One region of the Brevibacillus sp. AG162 genome, then DNA from elsewhere that is predicted to be linked to it. Evidence: riboswitches for the same ligand, from Rfam matches in the RefSeq annotation. Region 1 holds a riboswitch; each other region holds the start of a gene.
What was found. A riboswitch is a leader RNA that binds a small molecule or an ion and turns the genes downstream of it on or off. The one in region 1 is predicted to bind S-adenosylmethionine.

Region 1 (10,620 bases):
CTTTTTCGATGTTCCACGATTTCTCAAGCCATAAGCGATATTGTCGTACACGTTCATGGTTGGGTAGAGGGCGTAATTTTGAAAAACCATCGCAATATCACGCTTGCCAGGTGGCAATTGATTCACTGTTTGATCACCGATCATGATTTTGCCGTCCGTCACTGTTTCCAAGCCAGCGATCATCCTGAGTGTGGTTGATTTCCCACAGCCGGACGGACCTACCAGAACCGTAAAGGAGCCATCTGGAATGACCAAATCCAATCCTTTGACCACACTTTGATTCTGAAAGGCTTTCGTTACCTGCTCCAACACCACACGTGCCATCTGTTTTTATTTCCCTCCTTGCGCCTTTGCGGCCAGCATTTCCGTAACAAATGTCTCAAAATCGGCGTGGCGGTAATCCGGAGAAGCGTAGAGCCATTTCTCTTGTCCGTACCACTCCAGCACGACAGATTGCACACCCGCTCCTACCGCAGCCAATACATCATACCGACTGTCACCGATCATCATGGCTTGCTCGGGACTTTTGCCTAGCGCTCCCAGCGCTTTTTGTACAGGCTCAGCAGACGGCTTGCCTCGTGATACATCATCGACCGTGACGATTGCCTCAAACAGATGCTCAATTCCTGCCATCTCCAGACCGGCCAATGTAAACTCCCGTTGCTTGTTCGTGACGATCGCCATCGTAAAGCCCGCCGCCTTCAGCTTTTCCAACCCTTCGCGAACAAACGGAAACAGTTTGACGTGTTCTTCATGATGCTCCCGTACATAGGCGAAGTATCTCTGCAGCACTTCCTTTTTGTCAGGGACGCCCGCTGCTGTAGCAACTGCCGCCAAAAAATCATCAAACGATTCGCCAAAACGTGCGAGCAGCTCTTCTCTGCTAAAATGTCCCGGTGCGTACTGCTCAGCCGTAAAAGCAACGGCATCCACGACCGCATCCCGACTGTCCAGCAAGGTCCCGTCCAAATCAAATAACAACGCTTGAATCAATGTTCATACACTCCTTCCACAGCAGGGGATTTCCGACTGAAACAGCTGTCGCTCCATGCTTCAATACTTCCTCCATCTGCTCCCGCTTGCGAATCAGCCCGCCTGAAATGATCGGGGTATCGATCACACTTCGAAATTCTTCGATAAACTCTGGCAGCAAACCAGGCATCAGCTCAACAGCGTCAGGCTGTGTATCTTGCAGGGAAGTTAGGCCTGATTTAATCGAGTCGCTATCGACCAAAAACAAACGCTGAATCGTCAGCAGGCCTTGCTTTTTCGCCAGCTTGACCAGTGTGTTGCGCGTAGTGACGATCCCGTCTGGCTTGACGTAATGCGCCAGAAATGCGATGCCTTCCCGGTCATGACTGATTCCGCCAATCCGCTCCAAATGAAGAAATACAGGGATATTTTTCGACTTGAAATAATCCACGTAGCCTTTGATCACACCAATGTTGCCAATCGAGAGTACCGCAGCACTCAATTTTGCCTCTGCCGCTTTTTCCAGGTACTTCGCTTCTTTTACGGAAGCGATTAGCTTGTACTGTGCCAGTCTTGCATGAAACTGTTCCTGGTTCACTCGTTTAAGCCTCCTTATGCCCAAGACAAAAAACCCTGCGACATGACAATGCCAAAGAACTCTCGATGAAAGTGCTTGGAAAGGCTGTCGGGGGTTTCTCCATGGCTCCAACCGAAGGGATGTGTTCACTTGTTACTTTGAATGGTACTGTACGAGCGTTAAGGAAGCTTAAAGGGAATGTTAATTATCGGAAAAGATGTGGTTTACAATCGTTGATCGAGACTTTAGTGGAGGAGAGGAAAAAGGAGAAACCACTCAGGCTTCTTGTCACACCTGCTGGGGGTTTGACTGGCCGGTTCCATGGAAAAAGCGAAACCCGCGTCCAAAGTAGTCCACTCAGGAGGTAAGTTCAGAGGTGGCCGCTAAAATCGTGTTTCGCTTTTTCCATTCCACCTTGGTCGGTGTTCCAAAGATCCTTCGTCGGTTTCTCCTTTTTCCTCTCTACAGCTTTTGCTTCTCTATCAAGCTTACTACTATAAAAATAAAAACACCCAGAACCTAAATCAGTTCCGGGCGTTCCTATAAATGAATTTACGAAACCGCAATGACTGCATCCAATGCGATCAACGCTTCTGCTTCAATGGCTTTTGCCATTACATCGGTGTGGGGGTTATACGATTCGAGCAGGTCTGCATCTGCATACCCGTCAATCGCCAAAATAGAGCCTGCCTTCATACCGCGAAGTGCCGCAATCACGAACAGAGCGGTGTTTTCCATCTCGACTGCCAAAACACCAGCTTTTTGGTACAGCTTGTGCGGGAATTCCAACACTCCACTGTAAAAGACATCAAGTGTCAGCGTGATTCCTTCAAATACCTTCAAGTCTGATGCGTTTGCTCCCGCTGCTTGTACGAGTGCATCCACGACATGGCGATTGGCAACAGCCGGGAATCCCGCCGGAACCAATTGACTGGTCAAGCCGTCTTGGCGAACCGCTGCGGAGCTGATAACGAGGCTGCCTGTCTCGATTTCTTTTTGGTATGACCCGGCAGTTCCTACACGAATGATGACCTGAGCGCCTCCCTTCGCTAGCTCCTCGAAGCATACGGCTGCTCCAGGTGCACCTACACCATGGCTCACTACCGCTACCTCGACGCCTTTCCAAGTGCCCGCATAGCTGTGATACTCGCGGTTTTCCCCGATTTGACGCTGATCGTCGAGTTTCGAAGCAATCAAAGCTGCACGTTTTGGATCACCGCACACGATGACGCGTTTGGGCAGTTGTTCTGGATCTACCTTTAGATTCGTCAACATCTCAATCGAACTCCTTTTTCTCCCACTCATCCTCTGGTATCGGCAACGCTTCGCCGGAGAACCGCTCTTCGCGAAACGGGTCTGCGATCAAGTGAAAACCATTTTGCTCCCAGAAGCCGGGCTTGTTTTCCGTCATAAATTCAATTCCTCTGATCCACTTTACGCTTTTCCAAAAATACAGATGAGGAACAACCAGGCGAAGCGGCCAACCGTGCTTGTCCGTCAGTCGCTCTCCATCAAAGGAGTGAGCCAGCAGCACATCATCATGCTCCAGATCAGCAAGCGGCACATTGGCGGTATAGTCGTGATCACCGTGCAGCATGACGAAGTTCGCCCGCGGAGTCACGCCAATCGCCTGTAGAAAATCACGAAAACGCACGCCTGTAAAGGCATTGTCAAAACGGGACCAGCGTGTCACGCAGTGAATGTCGCTCGTCACTGTCACCTGCGGCATCGCCATGATCTCTTCGTAAGTGAGCGTCACTTCCCGGTCTACCTCACCGAAAACGCGCAGCGTCCATTCGTTCATGTCATACACTGGCACGTCTCCCTCATGCAAAATAGGAAAGCGCTCTGTCAGGATTTGTCCTGGCGGAAGTCGTCTGGCGAGTCCCGGTCCCACTGGGGCGGGTACCTTCATTCTTTTGATTCGATCTGCCTTGTTGTTCATCTCGCATTTCCCCTGTCTTCGCTGTCTGCCATGCTTATGGATTAACGGGTGCTCTGCTGGTTGTCGCTGCCGATCTGACTCTTGTTTTTCAAGAAGAACATCGCGGCAATCGTCAGCACGTATGGCAGCATAGCCGTGAATTGCGTCGGAAGCGAAAAGCCCTGCAAACGAATACTAAGGGCATCCATCAGTCCGAACAAAAAGCTCGAAGCCAAAATACCGAGTGGATGCGACTGCCCCATCATCATCGCCACCAATGCGATAAAGCCCCGACCAGCCGTCATCCCTTCTGTAAACATCGTGACTTGCCCCAGGGAAAGCTGTGCCCCTGCAATCCCGCACAATGCGCCACTCATCACTATCGCTAGCACCTGAAGTCCCGTCACTTTCAGACCGAGACTGCGTGCCGCAACGGGATTCAGACCAACTGCGAGGACGCGGAAGCCCGTAACCGTCCGATAAAAGAACACATACAACAGAATCGCAGCCAAAAACGCAAAATACACGAGAGGCGAATGACCAGAGACAATGCCTCCGATGACCGGAATATCGTGAATGAAAGGAATCTCGACGGTTGGCAAGCCAGCCATATCCTTATCGTAAAACGCACCTTTGACACCGAAGATCGCCCGCAGTGCAAATGTCGTCAACCCCAGCGCGAGAAAGTTAATCGCCACACCGACGACGATTTCATTCGCCCTAAGCTTGATTGTCATGTAGGCAAATAAAAGAGAAAAGACAATGCTCACCAGCGCTGCAATCAAAACGGCCAAAAAGAGATTCCCGGTAAAATGATTGCCGACAATCGCGGAAAAGGCACCGACCAGCACCAAGCCCTCCAAACCAACATTAAAAATTCCGACACGTGCGCAGAGCGCTCCACCCAAAGCTGCCAACAAGATCGGCGTGACCATCCGAATGGTAGAACTGAGGAGGGACCAATCAAAGAGCTCCATGCGATTCCCCTCCTTTTGCCTTCCGCTTTTTCCACCAGTCGTAGCTGAACTTGGCGGAGATGAACAAAATCAATACGGCTTGTATAACACTTGCCAGCTCCAGCGGCACATCCGTATTGCGCTCTACACCCATGGCTCCTGTCTGAAAAGCAGCAAGCAGGATCGAAGTCACAATGATGCCAAGCGGGTGCGAGTTTGCAAGCAGAGCGGCCATCAGGCCCGTCCAGGCGAACCCTGGTACAGTCAGGGCTCCGTCAACAAAACGATAGTGCGCCCCCATTACCTCGACAGTTCCCGCCAACCCAGCCAGTCCACCACTGGCAAACATCCCGGTTAGCATGACCCGAATCCGATTAATGCCTCCGTATTGAGCAAACAGCGAGTTTTGACCCAGCATCTTCACTTCATAGCCAAAAGGCGTAAAACGAAGTACCCAGAACAACAACAGCGCTGCAACGATCGCAAACAAAAACCCTGCATGCACGCTCATCCCCGCAAACAGCTTCGGAAGCCAAGCGCTTTTCTCCAGCATGACGGTCTGTGCCAGTGCCGCAGAACCCGAGCGATCCCGGAATGGCTCTGTCACGAGATAGCTCGCAAACAAAACGGCAATATAGTTGAAGAGCAACGTAGAGATGAGCAACGGAATACGAAAGCGGGCTTCCATAAAGCCTGGCAACAACGCCCAGAACCCGCCGACCGCCATTCCTGCGAAAATACCCGCCACAATTTTGATCATTCCTGGTGCGGGCAAGTAGATCGCGACTAACGCAGCACTGACGGCACCCAGCACCATTTGCCCTTCCGCCCCCAGGTTGAATACCCCTGCACGAAATGCGAGGGAAAGACCCAGGGCAATCAGCATGATAGGCGTGGCCCTCGCTAATGTAGACGTAAAGAAATAAAAACTGCCAAAGGCCCCTTTCCACATTTCCTGGTAGGTGCCCAAGATCGATTCGCCAACCGCAGCAATGACCAGCGCCCCGGTCAACAAACCGATGACGACAGCCAAGAACGGCTGAACCAATGACTTAGATAGCTCTTTGATTGCTGCCATGAATGCTTCCTCCCGCCATGATCACGCTGATTTTTTCTTCGGTTGCCTCCAGGCGTGAAAGCTCTCCAGCGATGCGCCCTTTATACATGACCAAAATCCTGTCAGACAAGGCGAGAATTTCGGACAACTCGGACGAGACTAACAAGATCCCGTCTCCTTGATTGCGCTTTTCGATCAATGCCTGATGGATGTACTCCATGGCACCGATATCCACCCCTCGCGTAGGCTCAGCCGCAATCAAAAACGGGGTTTCATGTCCCAGCTCCCTTGCGACGATCAGCTTTTGCAAATTTCCCCCTGACAGATTCCCTGCCAGCTCCTGCAATTGCCGGGAGCCTGTCTTGATCGCAAACTGCTCCACCCAGCCTTTTACGACTTGGCGGAATTTCTCCCGCAAAACGACGCCGCGGCGGTTGTAAGCAGGCTTTCGCTGATAGCCCATCAATGCATTTTCCTCGACGCTCGAGAGCTTGGCCGTTCCCCACAGGTAGCGATCCTCCGGAATATGCGCCAAGCCGGCATCCCGAATAGTGGCTACTGATTTGTTCGTCACGTCCTTGCCGCCTAACCGCACCGTGCCCTCCTGTGCCGCTCGCAAGCCGCTGATCGCTTGCAGCAGCTCGGATTGTCCATTCCCGGAAACACCTGCGATTCCTACGATTTCCCCGTGGTGCACGGTAAAGCTGACTTGATCGAGCAGTGTCTGCTTTTCTCGAACCGTAAGATTCTCCACCTGCATGAGTGGTCGAGGTTCCAAAGGGATGCGCTCAGAAAGCTCCTGCAATTCACGTCCGACCATCAGTCTGGCTAAATCGTCCGCATTGGTTTCTGCACGGGAAACCGTTCCCGTCACCTTGCCTCCGCGCAGTACCGTAATACGATCCGCTACCTCCATGACTTCCTGCAGCTTATGTGTAATCAAAATGACGCTTTTGCCGCTCTCCGCCAAGTTGCGAATCGTTTGCAAGAGGTCGCGTACCTCTAGTGGAGTCAGTACAGCGGTCGGCTCGTCCAGCACGATGATATCCGCTCCCTGATACAGGACCTTCAGAATTTCGACCCGTTGCTGTTCCCCAATCGAGCAATTCGCTACCTTGGCCTGCGGATGAATCGGAATGCGATACTGCTCACTAAGCGCCTGCACCGTGTCCTCTGCATCATTTCTTTTGAAAAAACCCGCTTGCTTCGGCTCGTATCCGATCACGATATTTTCAGTTACACTAAATTCTCCGAAGAGCATAAAGTGCTGGTGAACCATCCCGATTCCATTTCGAATCGCGTCCTCTGGTCCGCGAAAAACGACTGGCTTGCCATTTAACACGATCTCTCCCGACGTCGGCTGCTCCATTCCGTACAGCATCCGCATCAGTGTCGTTTTGCCCGCTCCGTTTTCCCCGACAATCGCGTGGACTTCTCCTGCTGCCAGTGAGAACGACACCTTGTCGTTGGCGGTAAAATCTCCGTACTTCTTGGTCATGGCCCTCATTTCCAAGCGATCGGTCATTCCCACTCCCTCATTTCTGTACGTCCTTTTATGAAAATGGAAGACCGACTACACAGCCGTAGTCGGTCACATGCATCACTGTGCACAAGCTTTTCACGTACTTGTTTAAAACTGGTCTGGTACTTTGCGGGTGCCCGCTACAATCTCATCGCTGATCGCTTTCACTTTATCCACCACTTCTTGTCCAATAAAAGCGTTCAGAGGCGTTTTGCTTTCGTGTGTGACATAGGTCACGCCAACACCTTTTTCTTTCAAGCCGTACGCCACAACACCTGGCTTGAACGTTCCTTCTACAAAGTTCTTCACGGTTTCATAAGCCGCCGCGTCAGTCCCTTTCAATTGGGACAGAACAATATGCTCAGGATCAATCGTGGTACGGTCTACGTCCTGACCTGCTGTGAAGAAGCCCTTTTCCTTCGCCGCTTCGAAAACGCCAAGGTCGCCTACTGCTGCTGCACCGTTAATGAAGTCTGCGCCTTTGGAAGCTTGGAGCAAAGCCAATTCCTTTGCTTTTGCCGGGTCAGTGAAGCTTCCTACATAGTTGACCATCAGCTCTGCTTGTGGATTCGTCGCTTTCAAGCCCTCCTCGAAGCCAACTGTCCATTTTTTCAACTGCGGAATATCAAGAGCGACGACCATACCTACTTTGTTCGTTTTCGTTGCCAGACCTGCTGCTGCTCCCACCAGGTAAGCCGCTTCCTGCTCGCGGAAGGTAACACTGCGAACGTTTGGCAAATCCACTACGGTATCAATAATCGCAAAATTACGGTCAGGATTTTCGGTAGCTACTTTTTTCAAGGCATCCTCTGATGTAAAGGAAGAAGTGATGATCAAATCATAATTTTCTGCAACAGCTACGCGCAGATTTTCTTCAATGGCTCCATGGTCCGTAGATTCAATCGTTTTCACTTCTGCGCCCAGCTCTTGCGCGGCTTTTTTTGCACCTTCATCCATTTGTTGGAAGAACGGATTCACACCGATTTTCTCGGGCAAAATCAAGGCAATTCGCTTTTTGTCCGCGCCCTCTTGTCCTGCTGCTTGTCCTCCTGGCTGATCTGCAGGTGCGCTAGTGCCAGTCGAGCACCCTGTTGCCAATACTGCGAATGTCGTTAATGCCAGCAATAACTTCTTCATGATGTATCTCTCCCTATCCGAACTTTACGTTTTTCTTTATCCTATTAGGTAATGTACGGCTTTTTACCCATTTTTTCAATACTATTTACGAATATTCTCTTATAAAATAAATTTATCGTTCGTCTATTCTCTCCTTCCCTTTTGCAAATACAACAAAAAAAACTCTTCCCGGAGGAAGAGTTTGCGTACGTAGCCGTTCTCTTCCTCATCTGTCAAAACCATGGTACAGGTTTTGCAGGAATTGGCACCTTTCTGTTCATGCATAGACATGATCAGTGGTTGCCGGGCATCATCGGGCCAGTCCCTCCGCCGCTCTTGATAAGGTAGGTGAATGTATTTAGTTACAATGGAATTCATTCTAGCAGAACGGTTCAAAAATGCAATTCTTTTTTCTCAATTCCAAACAGTTCTATTTCGATGCCGAATCAGCTTTCAGAACTACTTCGTGATCAAAAGACGACTTTTTAAACAACCTTTATTTTACGTGAAAGGTTTGCTGGAGGCGATGAGACAACGTATTCAGCTCACCCAGCTCTTCCGTAATCTCACGCACTTTTTGATGCTGGTTTTCTGCAGTCGCAAACAGCTCTTCTAAGTTGGCTACCGATTCCTCCGTTACGGCTGTAATGGTCGACATCTCGATGGCAACTTCGCCGGAACGCACTTTTACCCGGTCCATGCTGGAGCTTACTTGATCAGCTGCTTCTAAGAAAGCCATCATCCCGGCTCGCACTGCTTCGATGGAGGCCACTGTTTTCACGGCCAGCTCTTGGCCTTTTGCAACAGACGTTTCCCCATTGCTCATATGCTGCACCGCATTCTCACTTTCCTGATGGAGAGATTTCAGAATGTCGGTAATTTCCTGTGTAGCTGTCGCGCTTTGCTCTGCCAGCTTGCGTACCTCATCCGCTACAACAGCAAATCCCCGTCCATGCTCGCCTGCACGCGCCGATTCAATCGCTGCATTCAGCGCCAAGAGATTCGTTTGTGTCGCGATCTGATTAATAGCGCCGACAATTTCTTCTACGCGATTCGCCTGCCGATTGAGCTGGTGAATCGTAGAGGCTGCTACATTAACTGCCTGCACAATTTGCTCCATCTGCGAGGACAGCTCGTTCATCATCTGAACGCTTTCTGTCAGACGACGGTTGTTTTGTTGCGATTCCGTTTTCATTGCGTTGGTCTGTGTTGTAACTGCCTCGATTTCCTGGTCGATGGATTGAACCTCTTCTTCGATTTTCACCGTTGAATTCGCCTGCGATTCCATACCGACGGCGACTTCCTTGAAGGCTACCATCATTTCATCTGTATTGCGCTTTGTACCTTCCGCATGCTCATGCACATGATCGCTTGTACGATCCAGCTGCTCCGTCATTTGCTGGATGTTCAAAAGCATTTCTCCCAGACGGCGCTCCTTCTCTTCTGCTTCCTGCCTTGCGTCGTGCGCTTTTTGCAGGGAAGCTTGTCCGGCGAGACATAGATACGTGACGGCTCCCATCATCATGAGAATGGCTACGATACGCACGCCCAGATTGAGCTCCGAAAAATCACCGTTGAAAATCTCATAGGTTCCCGTATAAAACCCGACAACGGTGACGATGATTTGGGCAATTCCCGCTGTTACTACCAGCTTCCAGTCCAAATAGGCTGCCAAAAAGCCCATGACGATGAAGGCGAGGAACGAAACCTCCTGGTAAGTGGTAAAGTGATCGAATGAAATCGCATAAAACATGAGTCCGATTGCTACCAGATAACGAATCACATGACTATCTTTGCGAATGAAATAATACGGCGAAACAATTAAAGTGACCAGCAATCCCAAGGACGTCACTTTCCAGAAGTTCACATCCATTTGGTAGGCAATGAGTCCCGCCATCCACAAATGATTCCATAGGATAAAAATCATAAAGCCTTCTTTGTCAGTCAAGGTATTGCGAATCAATTGAATCATAATTGCCCCCCTTTTCCCTATTACTTATGTATCGGATTCTTTCCCCATTATATAGCCAAACCTTTGCCAAATTTGTGAAAAAAGTGAGAACAGCCAAAAACAATTTCGAATAGGCTATTACACAACTTACATGTACAGGAGGCAAACGGAGAAAAGTGGAACTCAATCAATTGCCAGCTACCGTGCTGACACGGACAATTAGCCGTCCGAACACCACGATTTACTATCCCCAATTGGCAGGCCTAGCCAATCAGCAAGCGGAAAAAGATATCAACCGGGCGATTTATCAAACGGTTCAAGGCTTAATTCACGAGCAGCAACGGGTCCAGGTACCGGGAAATACACAAATGCAAGGCAGCTTCGAAATCAAGACAAACGAACGCGGCATTTTCAGTGTCGTGTTGAGCAACTACGCCTACACACCGCAAATGGCTCACGGCATGACCTTCCTCGGGTCGATCACCGCAGATATCCAAACAGGCAAGCTGTTTACGCTGCGTGAATTATTCAAGCCAGGAAGCGAT
Region 2 (10,620 bases), 200 kb from region 1:
TCCATTTGCGCTTCCAAAATGCGCTCGTTCTTCAACATGCGTTCTACAATTTCCGAACGCAACACGACATTCGCCATCGATTGAGCTGGACCGTCGTGAATCTCTCGTGCGACACGCTTGCGCTCTTCTTCCTGAGCCTGGATTACCTTTAGGCCCATCAACTGATGCTGCTTAGCCGATTCCAGCGCCTCGCCTATCTTGCTTAAGTCACCTGTCAAGTAACCAAGCACGACGCCCATTTGAGAAACCAGCTTTTCTGCACGGACGATGGTTTCTTCCAAGGTACGCAGCTGACGCTCCAAATCATTTCTTCTGCGCTTCAAATTGTTTTCCCGCTCGCGGTAAATGGACAGTTCTACCTGAATACGGCTCGCCTCTTCATACGCAACCCGGATGTCTTCCTCCGTGTACATATGAAAATTACGACTGACCAAGACGAGCTTGTTGCGCGATTTGCGATACGCAAGTTCAAGCGCATCGACTTTTTGAATCACTTTGGAAATTTCTTGTCGAAGTTCATGCAAATCAAACTTCAATGAGTTGCCATGCTGTCTGGCGTTTTCAGCTATATCAAATATTTGGGTTTTACTCGTTTCTACGGTTTCAATCGTTCGCTTGATCACCCCGTCCAGCACGCTGATGTCAATCGCTTTGTTCATGATTGCTCTCCTTCAAACTCATTTTTAGCCTTCGTGAACAACTGTTGGAGGTGCTCTTCTTCTACATCTCGCAGTCCCATGTCATTGCGTGGAATGGCAAACGGATCTGTTTCCTGCTTTACGAATCCACGATTGGATGTAAATACATAGCGGTAGCCAGCTTGACGAGCTGTCTCCAGTACGATTGGACTTGTGTAGCCAAACGGCAAAGAGATGACTTCAATCTCTTGCTTCATCCATTCGCTTAAACCGACGCGAGATATACTGAAATCCACATAGAGGCGGTCCCTGTACTCTTTCTCGTCCTCTAAACGCTGCAAGTCCTTTAGATAGACCGGAGCTGTTTCTGGGCCAAGATCGCCCCACTCATTTCGTTCTTCCTCTTCATGCAGACTGTACGTATGGGACCCGATTGTAACCAGTCCCGAATGAGTCATTTCGTTAACCTGTTGACGCGTAAGTGGTGGCGTCATATGCTCCCGTTTTCGGTCAGCTACATCTCTTAAGCGCCCCGCAATCGCGAAGTTCACTGAAGGGTAGCCGTATGTACGTAAGATCGGAAATGCTTCTGTGTAATAACTCTCATACCCATCGTCAAACGTAATCAAAACAGCATTCTCAGTCGGTAAGGTACCCGTCTCCATAAATCGCAGGAACTCCTCCAACGAAATCGGATTCAGGTCGTTATCATGTAAAAATTTCATGTGTCGGGCAAATTGATCAGGAGCTATGACATACCGCTGATTCGATTGATCCGTGACATGATGGTACGTCAAAACCACAACCTGATTGTTATACCACTTTTTCGTTTGAACGGCTGCTTCTTCAATTGGTGTGACGTTTGGCTCAGCATTTTTTGTCTCACTTATGCTTATAGACGTATCCACTTGGGGAAAAGGTTGCACTTCTTGTTTATTCTTTTTTTCCAGAAAAGATTCGCCTAACAACCCAATAGCCACTGCAAAAAACAAAAAAGTTAGAAACACGATCAGGAAGAGCCTTCTGTTCGGCAAAAAAACCCCTCCTCTACTTCCTCACTAGGAGATTCGACACAGTCATACAAATTCCTGTGCAACATTTGACCCAATAATTGGATGACTTAGCTCCTAACATGAAAAAGAGCCCAGTAGCAACACCAGGCTCTTTTTATGTCGTTGAATATTACAGTTGAGCAGCCTCTTGCTTCAGAACTTCTGCTTTGTCTGTTTGCTCCCAAGGAACATTCAGGTCATTGCGTCCGAAGTGGCCATATGCAGCTGTTTGTTTGTAGATAGGACGACGCAGGTCAAGCTGCTTGATGATACCAGCAGGACGCAGGTCGAAGTGTTTGCGAACCAATTTCACCAGATCTTCTTCGGAAATAGTGCCTGTACCGAATGTATCTACTGCGATGGAAACTGGTTGTGCTACACCAATTGCGTAAGCAACTTGCACTTCGCATTTGTCTGCGAGGCCAGCAGCCACGATGTTTTTCGCTACATAACGAGCTGCGTAAGCACCGGAACGGTCAACTTTTGTCGGATCTTTACCGGAGAACGCACCGCCGCCATGACGAGCATAACCGCCGTAAGTATCTACGATGATTTTGCGGCCAGTCAAGCCAGCATCCCCTTGTGGTCCGCCAATTACGAAACGGCCAGTTGGGTTGATGAAGTATTTGGTTTCAGCGTCCAACAGTTCAGCTGGAACAACTGGTTTGATTACGTGTTCAACCAGATCTTGCTTGATTTGCTCCAAAGTTGTTTCAGGAGCATGTTGGGTAGAAATAACGATGGTATCGATACGAACTGGTTTGTCGCCATCGTACTCAACAGTTACTTGTGTTTTTCCGTCAGGACGGAGGTAACCAAGTGTTCCGTTTTTACGTACTTCAGTCAAACGACGAGCCAATTGGTGGGACATGCTGATCGGAAGTGGCATCAGCTCAGGTGTTTCATTGCAAGCAAAACCAAACATCAAACCTTGGTCACCAGCACCAATTGCTTCGATCTCAGCGTCAGTCATTTTGCCTTCGCGTGCTTCCAATGCTTGGTCTACACCAAGTGCAATGTCAGCGGACTGCTCGCCAATTGCAGTAATAACACCGCAAGTGTCAGCGTCAAAACCGAATTTTGCACGGTCATAACCGATTTCACGAATGGTTTCACGAACGAGCTTTTGGATATCCACATAAGTGTTTGTAGTGATTTCACCTGCTACGAGAACCAAACCAGTAGTTACGGAAGTTTCGCAAGCTACGCGAGCGTTTGGATCTTTGGACAGGATCGCATCCAAGATGGAGTCGGAAATTTGGTCACAAATTTTATCCGGATGTCCTTCAGTTACAGATTCGGATGTAAACAGACGACGACCTTTTTGCAAAGCCATGAGAAAATACCTCCTTTGACCTCATACAAATAGTGTGGTAGCCGAGTCAGGATTTTATCTACGAAAACGCAAATAAAAAACCTTTTCCATTTTTAGGAGGAAAAGGTTTGAGCGTTTTTTGCTTCCTTCATCCTCTTATCGGCCAGAACAGATGTCCGTTCTGCTGGTTAGCACCGCTCGAGATCGGTTGCCGGGCTTCATAGGGCCAGTCCCTCCGCCTGCTCTGGATAAGAGTATCCATTACGGATAATAGAATAATTGTTTTTTTCAGAGATGTCAATAGGAAAAATTTTACTTATAATTGATAAGCTTTGGAAAGTACCACAACTACCTCGGCGCGAGTTGCCCTTCCATTCGGTTTAAAGGAAGATCCGTACCCACTGAGCCAATTTTTAGATGTCAAAGCCTCAATGGCAGGAGAAGCCCAATGACTCGTTGGCACATCCTGATAATTCGAGGTACCACGGTTATACATCAAAACATCACGTGCCCGCGCGATCATTACCGCCATCTCTGCACGCGATATCGGCTGATCCGGCTTCATTTCATTCTTCGGGTACCCTTTCAATATTCCTAACTGATAGGCTACACCTAGATTGTGATACGCCCAGTGCCGCTTTGGCATATCCCGGAAGGCCGTTTTTCCTGTGTAGGTAGTCGCTACCTTGGAACCGGTCGCACGCATCGATTTAAGCAGCATCGTCGCAAACTCTGCACGGGTCACTGCCTGATTCGGCTTGAACGACGCATCATTAAATCCATTTACTATACCGCGAGAGCTTAGTCTGACGATCTCTGAGCGCGCCCAGTGGTCCGAAATATCGCGATACCCAGCTACCAATTTCTGCTGCGTCACCGTGAGTCGGTACGAATCATATTTGAACGCAGTACCGCTATTGAGGCGTACATAGTATTTTCCCGGCTGCAAGCGCACCCCGATAATGTCCTTCCCACTATTGGAAAGCTCGGCTACCTCATTCGTCGAAGCAAGTGCATAGTTCATGTTTCGATCACTGTAGAGTGCGAAACGAAAGCCACTCTCCACAGGAATATACGGCGCTCGGAATGTCACGTATGATTCGCTATTGACAGTAAATTGGAACCAGTCGGAATCAGTTGCTGTCGGAATTGTTCCTGACATCACTGTCCCACCGCTTAACGGAGACGCTTTTTGATAGGTATCATTCGGCTCATTGAAATCTTTTTTAACTGGCGTGTATCCCAAATCCAGCTGGTATTCGCCATTGACTGCATTCCGCGAATACTCGCTCACACGGATGTAATATTTACCCGGGGAAACCTCTTTACTAACCCGCTCTGTCGGATTGTCCTTTGTCCCATTATCGTATAGAGGATCCCAGACTACTGATTTCTGGCCGGGCGCTTGTTTACCAAGACCCAGCAACAAATCCACTCGCTTGTTGTCAGGGCTAACAGAAACATCTAAATGCCCGTACTCACGAACGTAGTAGGAGAACCAATCCTGATCGCCTTCATCATGAAAATTGCCTGTCACACTGATTTGGTTCCCTACAAGCGGTCTGGCCGTTTCTTGTGTATCGTTCGGTTCATTTCGGTCAGGATTGATCAAAAATTTACTCGTCAACACGTATGTAAAAGCGTTGTTGACGCCTCCACTGCGCATTAAGCGGATGTTCATTCTTCCTGCCTTGACCGGAACCGTTATCGTATCGCCATTCCCGAAGTACTGTGTAATCGGTTGACGATTCTCAGGGTAAAAGGTAGCAGCCATCGCCGAAGAAATACCCGATGTCACTGTAGCCGTAAAGCTGACCTTTCCATCGTAAGGGATGTCCATCTTTAGCCAATCTACGGTATCTTTTGGACCCAAATTGCCACGTATTTGTGACTCAATCGGAAACGCCTTCGCTTTGGAAGAAGAATCATTCGGCTCTAAAAAGTCGTAAGAAAGTGCCGTTTTTACTGCTTTGTTGACATCTAACAAGCCGTATCCAGTCTTCCGGTCCCATCCTTTCTCCCCCAAGTCAGTAGCCGTTTGATAAAGCAATTGCCTCACATCAAATGGACTGAGATTAGGATGCCGAGCGAGAATGAGCGCAGCTGCACCAGCTACTTGCGGTGCCGCCGCTGAAGTACCACTAAACGAGCCGTATTTTCCCCCGAGCTTTGTTGTGTATACATTCAACCCAGGAGCTACCAAATTCAGTTCAGGCCCCGTATTTGCCTGATACAACACTTCATTGTTACTCCTCACAGCCCCTACCGCTACGACAGTTGGATACGCAGCTGGATACGCCACACGGCTACTTTCATTACCACTCGCTGCAACCAAAACGGCTCCGCTTCTCTCCGCTCGTTGTACAGCAGCTGCCAACGACTTAGAGTAAGCCATACTGCTAAAGGACATCACAATGACTTTGGCACCACGATCCAAAGCTACATTGATGCCTTTCGCAATCAGTTCAACATCCGATGACGCCTTGCTATTCAAGATTTTAATCGGTAAAATCCTGGCATTCCAAAGAACACCCGAAACACCGATATTATTATTTCCACTAGCAGCAAGAACACCGGCTACTTCTGTGCCGTGCCCGTTGTCGTCCTGTGCTGACTTCCCAGGATTGACGAGATTCACACCTGGCAAAAGGTTGCCCTTTAAATCAGGGTGTTTATAATCTGCCCCAGTATCCAATACAGCAATAATAATCTGCTCATTGCTATTTACCGTTGGCCAAGCTCTATCTGCTTTAATTTGACTTAGATGCAGCTGGTTGGTCAAATAGTAGTCATTGGATGCCGGAGGCGCTGCTGCGAAGACTGATTGGTTGTTTGCCATAATGAGCGTGACCATTAATGTAACAGTCACTGACATGTTCACTGATCTTTTCATGTAAAACAGTCCTTCCTTCTCTCCCCTGCAAAAGTAGCAGTCTAAAAGGAATTCAGGTATTTGTCATCTGGTCTTTAGCATAGCGGATGAAAAGGGGGACACGCAACCCTCATTCTCCAATATTTGGAACGCTTTCACAGAAGAAAACCCTTTTCACCATCGGCAAAAAGGGTTTTTCTCCTTACTGTAACAAACCTTTATTGTCTTCTACTTCAGGTGTTACCTGAGCTTTTTCTTTTTTTCGTTGTTGCGCTTTGGGAATAAAGGCAGTCAGTTCAGCAATATTTACCGCTTCTTTTTTAAAGGAAGAGGAAGGAATATCGAACGCCCACACGCGATGGCTGTTCGCTTCTACCTTCATGTTTTCCAACGTAAAGTGTACACGTGCTACCGTATCGCCCGCTTTATCATGAACAATAATTGGCACTTCGGTAAACTCCAGACGTTTTCCTAATCCGTTACGGAAAGCAACGATAACCTTCAAGCCGTTATCTTCACCAGGCTTGATATCGAGGACTTGCAAATCTACTTCGCCCTCAACAATCGGGTTCGCCTCTTCAGCCTGTTGCAAATACTGCTCCGACTCATCTGCACTCAGACCCCAGTTATAATTTTGGTTGTCCTCTACTCCGTGCTTTTTAGGCTTGATAAAAGTCAGCATCAGAGGGATCTCTTTTTCAGGGATCCGGTCGAACTCATCCCAACGGAACATAAATTCCATCGGGCGACTGGACATTTCTCCTACTGGTCCTGAGGCAATCAGGTCAAACGTTTTTCTCGCGACCTCTTCTCCGTCCTCCGTAACCAAAGACAACGGGAGCTTTTGAAGCAAAACGCTGCGCTCTGTCGCATTGCGAATGTAGGTAAGGACCAGATAACCATCATTAGTAACCTGCGTGAAGAACGGAATGATACCGACTTCGTCACGAACAACCGGAGGCATTTCATCATGCGCGTATTGCAACAGCTCCTGCTCAGCGTCATCCAATTGATTTTCCCAAGGACCATTCATCACCAAAAACAGTTCCTTCGAGTCCACACGGTTCGCAGATTGCTGCGGATTATCCAGTCCGGATACACCCAGATAAAACTCTCTATGAAGATTCTCATGAATATCTTCGCGTACTTGCTCCAGGCTCTCTTTGGAACCAAACCAATTTTCCAATAACCAACTCATATAGCAACCTCCTCTTTCCCATCCTGAAAAAATGTGCGTTCTACTCTACAGTAAGCGCCCATCTTTTCAGGTCGGCATCAGGCTTTTTCACAAATTTAGGCGGGAATACAATCAGCCACGGACGGCTGTTTCCAGGCTTCACCCGAATGGAGCTTGCATCCAGAGAACCTGTCGCAACTACATCTCCATCCGAATCGGAAATCGTAAACTTGAGTTTTTCCGGACGGTAATCATGGCTGAGTCCATTTCGGAAAAGCATGGCTACCACCAGGTTTCCTTCGTCGGTTTTTCGGATGTCAAAACCGGTTACTTCCACCGTATTAATAGGAACCAACGGCAAAGACTGTGTCAATGCTTCCAGACGATCCTTTTGACGATCAGTCATGCGCTTCTCCATTTCAGGATCAAGCTCCAGTGTACGAGGCCAAACATGTGTATTGCTGCCGGCCTTCATTACTACTTTCCAACGGCTAAAGGTGAAATTCTCATGCAAATAGCTTTCTTCCGGGAATAAAACCTCCCATGGACGGCTGGAATGCGGTGGAATAGCCCCCATATCTGACAAATCCACTCTGATTCGCGCAAAAGGCTTGTCGTCTAGATAAATCGCTAATCCTACGTTTTTAATGCGTACAGGTTTATTTGTGGCGTTGCGGAAAAACATAGCGACAGTCATTCCGTTTGGCTGTGGAATCATACTGAAGCCTGTTACGCTAATCATGCCTGGTACCATTTCAGGCAATTCTGCTTGCAAAAAGCGGAGAGTATACTTTTTCTCCGAATCCAGCTCACTTTCCCATATCGGGCTCAAGGATAGCTCGGTTCGAATTTTCTCAGCCTTCATAGCAGACTTTTCCGGTCCACCATTGCTATCCATTTCGACTTCGTTGCTAGTCATGGAAGCCAAATCAATTGTCGACTCTTCCTGAATCTCCTTTTTCAGATCCTCCAGGGAGCGCTTCTGCTGATCTTTACCTAACAAATTCTTCATAAAGGAAAACATATGATACCTCCTCACACGTCCGGGCACGAACGAAGCTTCTCTTATCATCATAAACGTTTTAGACTAGCCCATGCAAATTGGTCTCTCGAAAACTCAAGCTCCTTGGGGTACGCTCACTTTCCAACGAGACAAATCTGGCGCTTCCTTTTGGATGCTTGCCGGCGGAAAAATAAACACCCACGGCTTGCTGGTATTTGCATTGACAGTCAGGCCATCCAGTTCAAATAAGCCTTCTGCCACTTTATCTCCACTCGCATCAAACAGCACCAACGGCAATTTTTCAAAGGAAAGGGACTGCGCAGAGCCGTTGCGTATCAGAAGCATGACATGAAGATCGCCTTCTGACGAACGACCAAGCTGTACACTCTGGATATTGACCTCTCCCTCTTTTAATGCAGGAAGATTCTTGGCTAACTGAATCAAGTAAGTTTTCTGTTCTTCAGACAACGCCTTAATCCAGGATTCCTCTAGCTCTAGCTGCTGTGGCAGAACCATTTTCTTCTCGGCCAATTCAAAAGCAATTTTCCAATTTGCCAAAAGAACATCCACTTTCAGGAAGTGTTCTCTATCAAATACAAACGACCACGGCCTTGCGGAACGCGGTGGAATTTCCCCGATCTCGCTCAGATCGAACGTCTGGCGGGTAAACAGCTCCTGATCACCGAACAGTACCACCAGTGTCGTCTCATTCAGGTGTACAGGTTCATCAGAACTGTTCCGGATGAACGCTGTCACTTCAATCCCTTCATCATGCGGAACAAGAGAAGTCCCTGCCAGAGAGATATTCCCGGCTTGCAATGGAGTCAGTTCTTGAGCCATAAAGGAGAGCGAATACTTCTCCTGTGGACTAAGCTTTTCTTCCCATGATTTATGCAGGGAGAGCGTTGTGATGACGCCAGAAGATGCATCCTGTACCTGGCTTTCTTCTTGATGTGACTGTGCGGTATCAGAAGCGGACAAGATCGATTCCTCCTGAACCTGCTCTTGTACCTCTCTCGCTGTTGGTTTATTCCCCATTAAATTCTTCAAGAAGGATAACATATCGTCGCTCCCAACTTTTCTCTACATCTATATACAGTTTGCATTCGTCATCCACTATAGCATAGTGACATCCTTTTGCAACATAGAAAACTTGGCATTACAAGCAGCAATGAAACGGTTTTTGCAACCATAGAACAGAGCTATTCGTAATAGTAGTTATGTTAGGATACCCGTATGAAGTAGATGATGTCAAGGAATGGAAAGCTATCCTTACTTCAAAGATCGACACCTATTAGATGTTAAAGTTTACATTATTATTCAATATTGCTAGAATATAAGTGTCTAAACAAATAACTTGGGGAAGCACCATTTACCAACTGACCAGCTCAGTTGGTCTTTTTTCTATCATGGGGATAAACAAATATTCGTACAAAAAATAAAGGACCTGCCTTTTACTGGCTGGTCCTTCAGATTTGATTACCACCGTTTACTATTTACTTAAACCGAAGGATTACATAATCGCTAATTGCAGTTTCCAATCCAACGTCTCTCGAATCCCATCAGTTAAACTTGTTTTAGGTACCCACCCTACTTTATCCATAATGTGAGAATTAGATAAAACAGAATGATTAATGTCACCTAATCTTGAATCTACATAAATAGGTGCTCCCTGTCCACTTAATAAATTGTTAAACAGGTTGTACAGCTCGTTTAAACTTGTGGAAATTCCTGTGGAAACATTAAAGATTTCTCCATCTCCTGCTTGCAGTGCAAGTACATTTGCTCTAGCGATATCCTTTACAAACACAAAATCACGTGTGGTGCTCCCATCTCCATATATAATTGGTGATTCTCCTCTGCTGAATAAATCAGTGAAAATAGAGACTACACCGCTTTCTCCATTTGAAGACTGCCTTGGGCCATACACATTGGCATATCGTAAAATAGTAAAATCGATACCATACAGGTCATGATACATCCTCAAATATTCTTCTGATGTCTTTTTAGTTAAGCCGTACGGAGAAACTGGCTTCAACGGATGACTCTCTTTAATAGGCAATTCAATGGGCATTCCGTATACAGCAGCTGTCGAAGCAAATATTACTTTTCTTACTTGATGCTTCCGAGCTGCTTCTAAAAGATTGAGTAGCCCTGTTAAATTCACCTGAAGATCTGTAATCGGGTCTCTTAAAGAATTTGGTACGCTAACCTGCCCAGCCTGATGTATGACAATGTCAAACTTTTCTCTAGAAAAGAGCGAATGCAAATCAGCTCTAATATCTTGTTTAATGATTCGAACGTCCCTAGTGAGATTCCCCTTTTTCCCAACAGATAAATTGTCCAACACGACAACGTGATGTCCACACTCAATTAATTCATCTACAATATGGGAACCTATAAAACCTGCCCCTCCAGTTACGAGTACTTTCATTAAAGTCTCCTCTTCACGCATTTGTGACGGCTTCTATCTTCTCAATAATTAACAGGAAAGTTCCTGTCGCCTTTTTTCACCTTTGCAGGCTTTTCTCGTCCTTCTGCTTTGGTTTTATCAAGCAAGACA
Region 3 (10,620 bases), on a different contig from region 1:
ATCGAACGGCTCCAGCCTTTGCCTCATCTGCACCGAAGAGCAATCGGGCAAGCTCGGTCTTCCCTGCCCCAACCAGACCGACGACGCCAACGATCTCTCCCTCGCGAACCTGCATGTCGACTCCGCGTACTTTGCCGCCAGCCACTCCTGACGCCTCAAAAATCGTTTCGCCAATCGGCACTTCCAGCTTCGGGAACTCCTCGTCGAAGCTTTTGCCCAGCATGTTCGCGATCACTTCGTCCATATTGGTCTTCGCCGTGTCTGTGGTCACGACATGCTGACCATCACGCATAATCGTGATCCGATCACAGATTTCAAAGATTTCCGGCAGGCGGTGGGAAATGTAAATGATCCCGACCCCAGCTTTTTTCAACTGCGCAATGATTTGAAACAGCCGTCCGCTCTCCTTTGTGCTCAACGGCGCGGTCGGTTCATCGAAAATAACGTACTTGGCCTTTTGAACGGTAGCCCGTGCAATCAAAATCAATTGCTTTTCCGACAGCGTACATTCTTCGACGAGCATCCTCACCGGAATGGGGAAGCCGAAATTTTTTAAAATCTGCTCCGATTCGTTGTACAAGCTCTGCCAGTTGATCAGCCCCTTGGTTTTTGCTTGGACAAGCTGGTCGAGCAAAATATTTTCGGCAACGCTCAAATACGGGATCAAGGCGGTGTCCACTTCCTGATATACACATTGAATGCCCTGTGCTTTAGCGTCCTGCGGAGATTGAATCGACACGGACTGGCCATCGATGGTGATTGTACCGCTATCTGCCTGATACGCTCCCGTGAGAATTTTCATCAGGGTGCTCTTCCCCGCGCCATTCGCTCCGAGCAGTGCATGAACCTCCCCTGCGCGCACCTCAAAATCAACGGATCGCAGGGCAGGAACCCCAGAAAACTGCTTCGCTATCCCTTTCATCTGCAATGTGGGCATCATTCACACCTCCTGTTTACCTGCGTGTTCCAACCTCTATAAGGAAAAATCCCGTTGACGATACAGATCAACGGGAAAAGCCAATTTGGTTCTTACTTGCCCCACTCTTGCACGTATTGGGACAGGTCGCCCATCGTTACTTTCTTATCCTTCGGCAGGTCTTCCTGTTTCACCAGCACTGGATTCAGCTTCACGTTGTCTGGCACTTGTTCGCCTTTGATTTTTTGGAACACGGTTTGCGCATGAATGCGTCCGATATTGGATGGGTCTACTGCTGCCGTCGCTGTCCACGGAGAGTTTTCCGCCTGAATCATTTGCAGATCCTCATCGCTCAAATCGATGGAGTATACTTTGATTTCCGTACGCCCTGCCTGCTGGATGGCACGTGTAGCCCCTTTGGCAAATTCATCCCAAGCCGCCCATACTGCTGTGATGTCGCCTTTGTTCGGATACTTTTTCAAGATCGCTTCCATCTGCGTTTGTGTATCGAGTGCCGTATTGTTGGTGGCAGAACCAAATGCCGCAATTTCTTTAATATCCGGGTATTTCTTCTGGAAAGCTTCATACGTGACTTGGCGTTTTTCCATAGGAGCAAAGCCAGCTACCCAAATTTTGACGATGTTTCCTTTGCCGTTTGTATCTGCAGCCAGCTTCTCCAGGCTCAGCTCTGCCAACTTGTTGTCATCCTGCGCCACAACTGGCACACCAGGAATGTTGATGTCTGTATCAAACAGGACGACCGGGATTTTTTTATCCACGGCCTTTTGCGTGCCCTGCTGTAACGCTTCCGCCGTACCATGGTCGATCAGAATGCCATCAAACTTTTGGTTCACAGCCGCGTCGAGGTTGGACGCCATTTTTGCCAGATCGGTATCTGCGTTGAATACGGTCAACTCGCCGCCGTTTTTCTCCACCTCTGTCTTCACGCCATTGATGTATTGTGCAGAGAATGTTCCTACGTTTTGACGCATGATCAGTGCGATTCTCTTCGCCTTCTCTCCCGAAGCACCGCCGTTTGTGCTGCCGGTTCCCGTTGTCGCTCCGCTGCCGCACGCCGTCACAAGAATAGATGCTGCCAAAACAAGTGATGTGATCAGACCGAGTTTCTTTTTCATTGAGATGCTCCCCCTTTTTCTTTTTGAAAACAGATAACAAGATTAAATATTTTGTTTCCCTTCATTCACTTTCAAGAAGGAAACAAAAGCCTCGTAGAAGAAGCGTATTTCCAGTCCAAGCGCCTCTGGAGCCCACCCCAGCGTAGGAAGAAATGGCGGGGAATTTCAGCTTCAGTTATGAAATCCTTCCTCGAACCTTCTACGTTTGAAGCGCTCCCGCCATTTCTTCCGAAGCGGACAGTCTTCACTCACAGCGGGGCGGAGGCCGAAGCGTAGACTGGAAATGCGCTTCTTCCCCACGACAGCTACGCAAAAAATCCTCTTTCACAGAGAAAGAGGACAAAAATCGACAAGATTCTCGCCTCTTATCTGTCAGGTATTCTACCTGTTGGAGTTAGCACCTTGGCTCGAAAGAACGCATTCTCTCGTGCTAGGTTGCCGGGCTTCATAGGGCCATTCCCTCAGCCTTCTCTTGATAAGAGTAGTTTCTATTTTCAAAACGTTTGTATAAGTATATACAGAATATAATCTGGCAATTACCTATCTGTCAACTAGGTTTACCGAAAGAATTTTCTTGATAAATATTCCAGTTTCTTGTGTAACACCAAGAGGGATTTTGTTGTGTCTTGTCGAATTATCGTAGATTGATACAAGCCTAGCAAATATTTGCGATGGGGATGCTACATGAGTCTATTAAAAGAAGTCATTCTTCAATGGTTTTTCGCGATTATCCCGTTTGTGTTTTTCAACATTTATTACCGTGACAAAATGAGGAACTACAGCCGTTCCTTTATCGTCATCACCAGCTCAGCCTGCATGTTTCTCGCGATGACCTTCGCCCCGAGTGTCACGACTGGCATGTTTTTTGATATCCGACATGTCATCATTCTTTTCGGACTGGTTTATGGCGGAATCGAGATTGCCTTGCTCCTTCTGATAGAAGCCTTGGTTTATCGTTACTACCTGGGTGGAGAAGGAACATGGGTTGCCCTGCTGATCCTTACAGTCAATTTTGTCTTGTCACTCTTTTTGTATCGACACTACAAAGCCAGTTATCGGAAAACACTGTATCTTTTTATGACGAGTGCGATTTTTTCTACGGTTGCTTTAGGGACTACTTATTACTTTTTTCCCGCGTATGTAACTCAACACCTCGTTTACTACACCATGCTGATTCCTATTCAAAACTTTTTCGGCCTCTGGTTATTAATGTCGCTTTTCAGCAAATGCGTTTCGGATAAGGAGCTGTTTATCCGCCACGCGCAAAATGAAAAAATCCAAACGATGAGCCATGTTGCTGCATCGCTCGCACACGAGGTTCGCAATCCGCTGACAGCAGTCAAAGGCTTCTTGAAATTAATACAGGAATGTCCGGAAAATTTGGTAAAAGTCGAGCAATACATTCGCATCAGTCTCGATGAAATCCAACGGACAGAAGCCATTTTGACCGAGTACCTTGCGATTTCCAAGCCGCTCAAGGAACGGCATGAGATCATTAATGTTAGCGAGCATTTGCATGCCATCCGCGAGGTGATGCTCCCCTTTGCCAATATGCATAACGTGGAACTTACGCTGCAAGATTTTGAGAGACCTGTGACGATCAAGGCCAATCCAGACGAGTTCAAGCAAGTATTGGTGAATTTCATCAAAAATGCCATCGAGGCGTGCGCGGATATTTCGGACGGAAAAGTCTCCCTGGACTTGCTCATCGAGCGAAACAAAGCCCTGTTGGTCATCAAGGATAACGGCGTCGGCATGGATGCAGGACAGATCAGCCGCCTCGGAACGATTTACTTTTCTACGAAAACAACTGGGACCGGCCTTGGATTGACTTATTCCTATCATGTCATTCATGCGATTGGCGGAACGGTCAATGTAACCAGCAAACCACGAGTAGGAACCAAGTTCACCATTATGCTTCCGTATAAGGCACAGTAGCTGCATGCAGGTTTTGCAGAGGGACTGTGTCTTTTTCCATTCGATCGCTAATGATGCAAATGACGGTCGGTTGCCCTTCCCCTCACGCTTTACTATGCAATTTCCGGGAGGCATTACGCAAAACAAAACACCAGGAGTCTCCCCCTGGTGTCTCTCTTTATTGGAATGGCAGCCATTCTCCCGTAATGGCATCCACATCCCCGTTGCTTTTCAGTATCTCCGCCGAATAGACCAAGACCGGTTGCTCTTGAATCCTATTGTTTTCAAGCGGGAATAGATAACGGGGACTGAGTGATTTATGTTGGAGATAAACCCGCGCCGCCTCTTCTGCTGAAATCACCTTGGAAGCATCTGGGAAGGTCTCCTGCTCATGCGGGAATGTTAAATTCACCCCGATAATTTCTCCTGTCTGCCCGTCGATCGTGACCTTATAATACTGATCCGGCACCATTACGCCGTTTACTTCTCGGACAAAGTTCAATTCAACCTGTCTGCCCATCACATAAATTTGCTCCTGCATCCGAACAGTCTTCACCCGTGAATCCAGATACGGCTCCAAAAACAAGATCGCTCGCTCCTGCAATTCTGCAACGGCAAGTGTCGGATCACCTTCTCTCAGCTCAGGATAAGATATCTTGAACGCTGCTGCCCGATTGTTGACGGTAGTCAGCTGCATGAATCGCTCTCCTTTTTTGGCCTGGTATTCCCGTTCGTTGTCTCCCATCATATATTCAGGCACATTACTCCCGGTAAATGTGAAGCCCTCCACCTTCTGACCGAAGAACTCCATGGCGGCCGCAGCCTCTTTTTCCGATGCAACCATTGTCTTCTTGCCTCCGGGATTGACGGCAATACTGTCGCGAAACGACTCCCCGCGCCACAAGGTCGTTTTCACCTCCTTGCCAGTACGAGCGTCGAGATACCCGGAGAAGTTTTCCGTGTAGCGAAGAACGTAGTCCACATCCTCCTTCCCGACTCTCTGATACGTCAGTTGCATGACTTCCGCAAGTCCGCTCTCCGTTTTCTTCGGAGAAGGCCGCTCAGCAATTGAAGGAAACTGCCCGGTGTCCAAATTCATTCCCGTTGAATCCCCTGAATTGACATAGCGAATATGCCCGGCATCGCTCATGCCGATCCCATAGTTATCTCCCTCTACCTGCACGTCATTCACGTAGCGTTGCAATCGGACGGCTTCATGCGAAACGGTATCTGCTCCCTCTTGCCCATCTACTTGTTCGATCCGATACTGTTCCAGATTTTTGCCCAGAAACGGTTCCATAAATGCCTTCGCCTGTCGCTCTATTCTCTCCTTGGAAGGCACTCCTTCGACTTTCTCTTGCCCTGGAATCTTTTCCAGGTCGAACCCGAGCAAGAGTCCGCTTTTGGCGTCCAATTTCGCTCTGGCATATAGCGACACTTCTGTTCGATCTTTGTTGCTGAACGTGCGAAAATCTATGTTGTACACCTCGCGAGGAGCTTTGGTTACGTAGACCCTCTTTTCCGCTTCCCGAAAAGGAGGATATTTCTCGTACAGCTTTTCCAACGTTCTAATCGCCGCTTGGCTTAGCTCGCTTTCTGTTATTTCTGCCGATGAGAAGGAGCGGGGTACCAGATGCGCTTGTGATTCAAACCGAGATTGCTTGAATATCTCCGGGGTTACCCCCATCATCCATACTGCTGCTGCCACCGTCGCAGCGGAAACTGTCCATGTCGCCAGCTTGAGGACGATTCTTTTCGGACGATTCGTTTTGGTGCGTGCCCGTTGCACCAGCTTTGCTTCCAGCGCTTCTACGAATTCGCTTCTTGGTTCCGCATCCTTTGACCGAGGAAGAGCCGCGAAGAATTGCTCGTCATTTGGAGTATTCATTGGCCAACCCTCCTATCCAATCGACATGCAAAACTTTTTTGAGTTCTTTTGTTGCCCGATGAAAATCTACGCGGACCTTGGCTTCGCTTGTTCCGAGGATTTCTGCCGTTTCCCGAATACTGTAGGCCTTGATGCCACGCAAAATCAGTACATTCCGATGATGCGTCTTCATTTTCTGCATCGCCTGCTCAATTTCCAGCTGTTCTTCCTTGGAAGCCAGCTCCGCTTCCGGCCTTCCCAGAAGAGAAGGCAGCCCTTTTAACAAATCCATGCCAAAAAGCGTTTGCACCCGCCTCTTCCGGTAATCATCGATGGCGACATGCTTGGCAATATGCAAAATCCATGTCTTCACACTGGAACGCTCTTCATATCTGGCTAAAGCGTCCAAGACCCGGATAAACACTTCCTGTGTCAAATCCTCCGCATGCTCACGCTTCCCCGTAAAGTAGTAGAGATATTGATAGACATCACGGTAATGCTCGCGATAGATCGCTTTAATCCGCGCTTCGTAATCGACTGTGTCCTGCACTGGATTTCCTCTCCCTGCTCCCTACTTGATAAATTGACCTGTAACCGCGTCAACCTTTCCGTTTCTTTCTTTCGGCTCATAAACAAGGACAGGTGTTCCCTGGTACCGTCCGTTAAGGGAAGGAAACACGTAGCGCAGTGTAAGCGGATTAGCTTTCAACAATGCTTGTACGGCTTGCTCGGGCCCTACGACATTTGAGGCATCATCATAGGATAATTTACCAGTAATTACTGGTAAACTGGCGGATACAATGTCTCCCGTATGCATGTCAACTTTTACTGAATAGCCCTGTCCCTCAACCATAATCCCTTGGTGTACAGGGGAAAATAGAAACGTTTGCTTGCCTGCTTCTCTGTTATTCATTTGTGGTACCAGCTCCATTTGTGGCACCAGCTCCGTTACCTCTGCGTCTACAAACGGTTGCAGAAACACCACTGCTTTTTCCTCGGCAGCTGCCTCTGTAATCACTTTCTGCTTTGGTGGGTTTTCAACTACATGGAAGTACGCAATCTGATCATTTACTGTCCTCACTGAGAACTTTTTGTTTCCAACCACGGCATCATACTCCTTTTCCCCTTCGAGAACTGGCGCACCTTTGGTTATTTTAAACTCAATTCCTTCAGGCAATGGAATAAAAGTGGAGAGTGCGGTGGCTATCTCCTCATTTGTTTTGGCGAAGACCCGCTGGTTGCCAGGCGTTATCGGGATTGGTTTCCCGTACTTATTTTTCTTGGTCCATCCGGACTCTACCTCGGCTCCTGAACGTGCATCCAGATATCCGGAAAAATTCAGGCTGTAGACTGGGCGGAAGCCAGCGCTTATGTCTCTTGCTTTTTGCTCATATCTAAGGTGGAGCATGTCTTCTAATTGTTTGCCGAATTCGTCTGGATTCTTAACCCCTGACGGAGCAGCGAATTTACTTGCGTCCATCTGCAATCCTGTTGTGTTTCCTGCGTTTATATAGTCTAGCTCGCCTACTCCATTGATCCCTACTACGTAAAGATCGTCTTTTACCGGAATCTGATTCACAACCCGAACGAAACGCACATTTGCCACGGCCTCTGCACCCTCACCATCAACTGTTACCTCGTCTATTTGGTATTGCTTGATGGCGTCACCGATGAAATCCTTCAGAATACTCGGCGCTTTTTCTTTTCCCATCGCTTCCGTAGGAGGTGCAGTCGGTTTCTTTTTGGGAATGTCGTGTGCAGAGAAGAATAACAGCATACCGTTGTTTGCATCGATTTTGGCATCCGCATACAGGGATACTTCCGTCCGCTCCTTGTTGCTGAAGATGCGGAATTGGATGTGGAAGACATCTCGCTCCTGATTGTTACGCGAAATGGTTTTTTCCGCATTTTTTAATTCCGGGTAGTGTTTGTTCAGCCTGTCTACGGTTTTTTGGGCTAATTTGCTCAATTGGGGTTGTGTCGATTTGACTGCCGCGGCTTGTACAGTTACTTGTGGTTGCGCAACCCACAATGGGCTTGAGAAGAGCAAAGCAGCAGCTCCTACTGTGATCATCAGCTTTTTGGTTGCGTATGGTTTCATTTTGAATTTCCTCCTGGCTTCCTCTTTTTTTACGTTCATAGCCCAATAGTCGGAAGCAAAAGGGAAATGTTACAAGGAAATCAAAATAAAAAAAGGCCAGTCAAGCCTTTGACAGGCCGCCTAGCCGTTGCGAGGTTTTGTGAGCGACATCCTTTACCCGTTCAATCAAATACTGGAGCCGTTCCTCCTTCAAATCATACGTAACAATTCCAATGCTTAACGCCCCGATTACCTTTTGGTTGTAATCAATCACCGGTGCTGCGACGGACGCCGTATTTTCCGTCCGTTCCGCAAAGCTGACCGCATGACCAGCAGCTCTGATCTCCTGGAGCTTCTCCATAAAAGCAGGCGCCTGCTCTTCACCCACGAGCTGGACTACCGTTTGTCTGGCTTCTTCCACAGGCATGTGTGCAAGCACGACTTTATTGGCCGCACCGATATGCATCGGAATCCGCAAGCCCAACTGATCGTATATACGGATATTGTGCTGACTATCTACCCGATCGACGACAATGGATTCGAGTCCGCTAGGCTGACTGAAATAAACACTTTCGTTCACTTCTCTGGCGAGCTCCTCGATCATCGGCTTGATTACTTTGCGATAATCAATCCGATCGAGCACCCGCAAGCCGAACTCCATCCATTTAATCCCCAACGTATATTGCTTGGTCGCAGCATCCTGCTCTACCAGTCCATGCTTCATCAACGTGTACAACAGTCGATAAATGGTGCTGACCGGGAGCTGGCATTCCTTCGCTAAATCATTGATCGTCCACCATTTTCTATGCTCATCCGACGAAAGTGCCGTTGCAATCGCCATCGCTCGATCAAACGATTGAATCACGGTCATCCCCCCTTTTCTCTCTATCTTCTCATATGAAACTATGTTAAACCATTTGCTCCAATTTTGTGAATCGCAAAAAAACTCCAGGTACGAATCACAGATTGACAGTCAGAAATCAGAATGTGTAAACTAATGAAGAACATTTCGAAATATGAATAATATTCTGTAATGTGGAAAAAGGGAGGCAACTATGTTCCAAGGCAGCCAATCCATGGTCAAAAAGATGAAAACCGTCATCATCAAGCATCCCCATCAAGCATTTATCAGTCAAGAACATCTCGATCAATCATGGAAAACCTTCAACTATACAGACCGCCCTGACTGGGACACGGCTCTTCATGAGTACGCCAAATTCGAAGCGATCCTGCGCGAGCATGTGGAAAATGTCTTGCATTTGCCACAATCCGATAAGACCGGATTGGATTCCATTTACGCCCACGACCCGGTGAAATTCACTTCCAAAGGGGCGATCATTCTCAAATCTGGCAAGGAGCTCCGTCAGGGAGAAGCACAAGTATACAAAGCCTTTTTAGAAGAAAACAATATTCCGATCCTGGGACAGCTCACAGGCGATGCCTTGTCAGATGGCGGCGATCTCGTGTGGCTGGATGAAAAAACGCTCGCGATCGGCCTTGGCTTCCGTACGAACGAAGCGGCTATCGCTCAAATTACGGAAATGGTCAAGGATTTTACGGATGAAATCATCGTCGTCCAGCTTCCGTATGATCGCGGCCCTTCGGAATGTCTGCATCTAATGTCGATTATCAGCATGGTCGATCATAATTTGGCAGTCGTCTACTCCAAGCTGATGCCTGTATTTTTCCGCCAACTGCTCATCGACAGAGGCATTCAGTTAATCGAGGTACCGGATCATGAGTACGATAATCTTGGCAGCAATGTTCTCGCCCTCGCGCCGCGTGTGTGCATGGTCGTGGCAGGCAACCCGATTACCAAGCAACGCCTCCTCGACGCAGGTGCGACTGTGTACGAGTATGAGGGCGAGGAGATTTCTTACAAGGGAACAGGTGGGCCTACTTGCCTGACAAGCCCGGTGGAGAGAGTGTAACAAGTCGAAAAAGCACAGAAAAGACCACATTCCGTGGTCTTTTCGTTATTTCAGCACCGTTATTTGGTAATAGGTATCACGCCATCCAAAGGGAATCTTTCAAACTCCAGTCCGCTCATCTCTACCTTGTATATTTCCTGTTTGGGTACCTCGAAAGTAAGTGAAACGGTCTCCAGGTTCTCTGCGATAATAAAATCCTTGTAATACTGACCTTCTACACGCAGATTAATCTTCTCTAGTCCTTCGTTCGGGATGACGATGAAAAGCTTGCCTTTGTCGTAATACACCTTTTCGATGTTCAGCTTATTCTTTTTGCCAAATGAAATGCTTTGCGGGTACTTGGCATTCCGATCCAGCACGATGTTTTCTTTAATGGACTTATTCGCAGATACCTCGTCGAATCGAAGCTCGAGTTTTTCCGGTACGTCTTCAAAGAAGAGAGATGGGAAAAACTGCATGGTATACTTGTCACTGCCTTGAACCCGGGTAGCATCGCCACCTCGAACCCGTTCCAGATTCTCATTGATTCGGTCATCTATTGCCGGATATTCCTTTCCCTTCCCATCTACCAGCTTCACATTCTCCAAGCGATACAGCTCGAATCCATCCTGCAAAGTAGCTTCCAGCTCCGCTTCTATCACAGTCGGAGAAGCTACTATCTGGTTTACTTTAAGCCTCGTCAACAGGCTGTCTGTTTCTAGCACAGCCTCTACTTCTGCGTCCGGTTCGATTACTTTTTCTGCTGCAGCGACGGACCTTGGTAGGGGCAGCAA

Region 2: it holds a riboswitch for S-adenosylmethionine, as region 1 does, so the genes downstream of both, metK (methionine adenosyltransferase) here and FB479_RS14960 (BMP family lipoprotein) in region 1, are expected to answer to the same signal.
Region 3: it holds a riboswitch for S-adenosylmethionine, as region 1 does, so the genes downstream of both, FB479_RS22080 (sugar ABC transporter substrate-binding protein) here and FB479_RS14960 (BMP family lipoprotein) in region 1, are expected to answer to the same signal.

The regions. Positions count from the first base shown of each region.
Region 1 is NZ_VFNO01000004.1:233,187-243,806, reverse strand. It holds gene FB479_RS15000 (ABC transporter ATP-binding protein) at 1-324, opposite strand, end outside; gene FB479_RS14995 (HAD family hydrolase) at 331-993, opposite strand; gene FB479_RS14990 (glycerol-3-phosphate responsive antiterminator) at 971-1,570, opposite strand; gene FB479_RS14985 (nucleoside phosphorylase) at 2,102-2,824, opposite strand; gene FB479_RS14980 (sulfite oxidase-like oxidoreductase) at 2,826-3,494, opposite strand; gene FB479_RS14975 (ABC transporter permease) at 3,536-4,450, opposite strand; gene FB479_RS14970 (ABC transporter permease) at 4,437-5,507, opposite strand; gene FB479_RS14965 (ABC transporter ATP-binding protein) at 5,482-7,011, opposite strand; gene FB479_RS14960 (BMP family lipoprotein) at 7,117-8,145, opposite strand; SAM riboswitch class I at 8,348-8,470, opposite strand; gene FB479_RS14955 (methyl-accepting chemotaxis protein) at 8,621-10,096, opposite strand; gene FB479_RS14950 (DUF3298 and DUF4163 domain-containing protein) at 10,252-10,620, shown strand, end outside.
Region 2 is NZ_VFNO01000004.1:434,683-445,302, reverse strand. It holds gene FB479_RS15855 (sensor histidine kinase) at 1-659, opposite strand, end outside; gene FB479_RS15850 (polysaccharide deacetylase family protein) at 656-1,672, opposite strand; gene metK (methionine adenosyltransferase) at 1,821-3,026, opposite strand; SAM riboswitch class I at 3,159-3,260, opposite strand; gene FB479_RS15840 (S8 family peptidase) at 3,322-5,898, opposite strand; gene FB479_RS15835 (SLAP domain-containing protein) at 6,080-7,075, opposite strand; gene FB479_RS15830 (SLAP domain-containing protein) at 7,116-8,078, opposite strand; gene FB479_RS15825 (accessory Sec system S-layer assembly protein) at 8,172-9,119, opposite strand; gene FB479_RS15820 (NAD-dependent epimerase/dehydratase family protein) at 9,571-10,491, opposite strand; gene FB479_RS15815 (sugar transferase) at 10,533-10,620, opposite strand, start outside.
Region 3 is NZ_VFNO01000008.1:79,071-89,690, forward strand. It holds gene FB479_RS22075 (sugar ABC transporter ATP-binding protein) at 1-937, opposite strand, end outside; gene FB479_RS22080 (sugar ABC transporter substrate-binding protein) at 1,030-2,052, opposite strand; SAM riboswitch class I at 2,415-2,534, opposite strand; gene FB479_RS22090 (ATP-binding protein) at 2,737-3,990, shown strand; gene FB479_RS22095 (hypothetical protein) at 4,148-5,857, opposite strand; gene FB479_RS22100 (RNA polymerase sigma factor) at 5,841-6,386, opposite strand; gene FB479_RS22105 (hypothetical protein) at 6,408-7,937, opposite strand; gene FB479_RS22110 (IclR family transcriptional regulator) at 8,038-8,781, opposite strand; gene FB479_RS22115 (dimethylarginine dimethylaminohydrolase family protein) at 8,972-9,847, shown strand; gene FB479_RS22120 (hypothetical protein) at 9,907-10,620, opposite strand, start outside.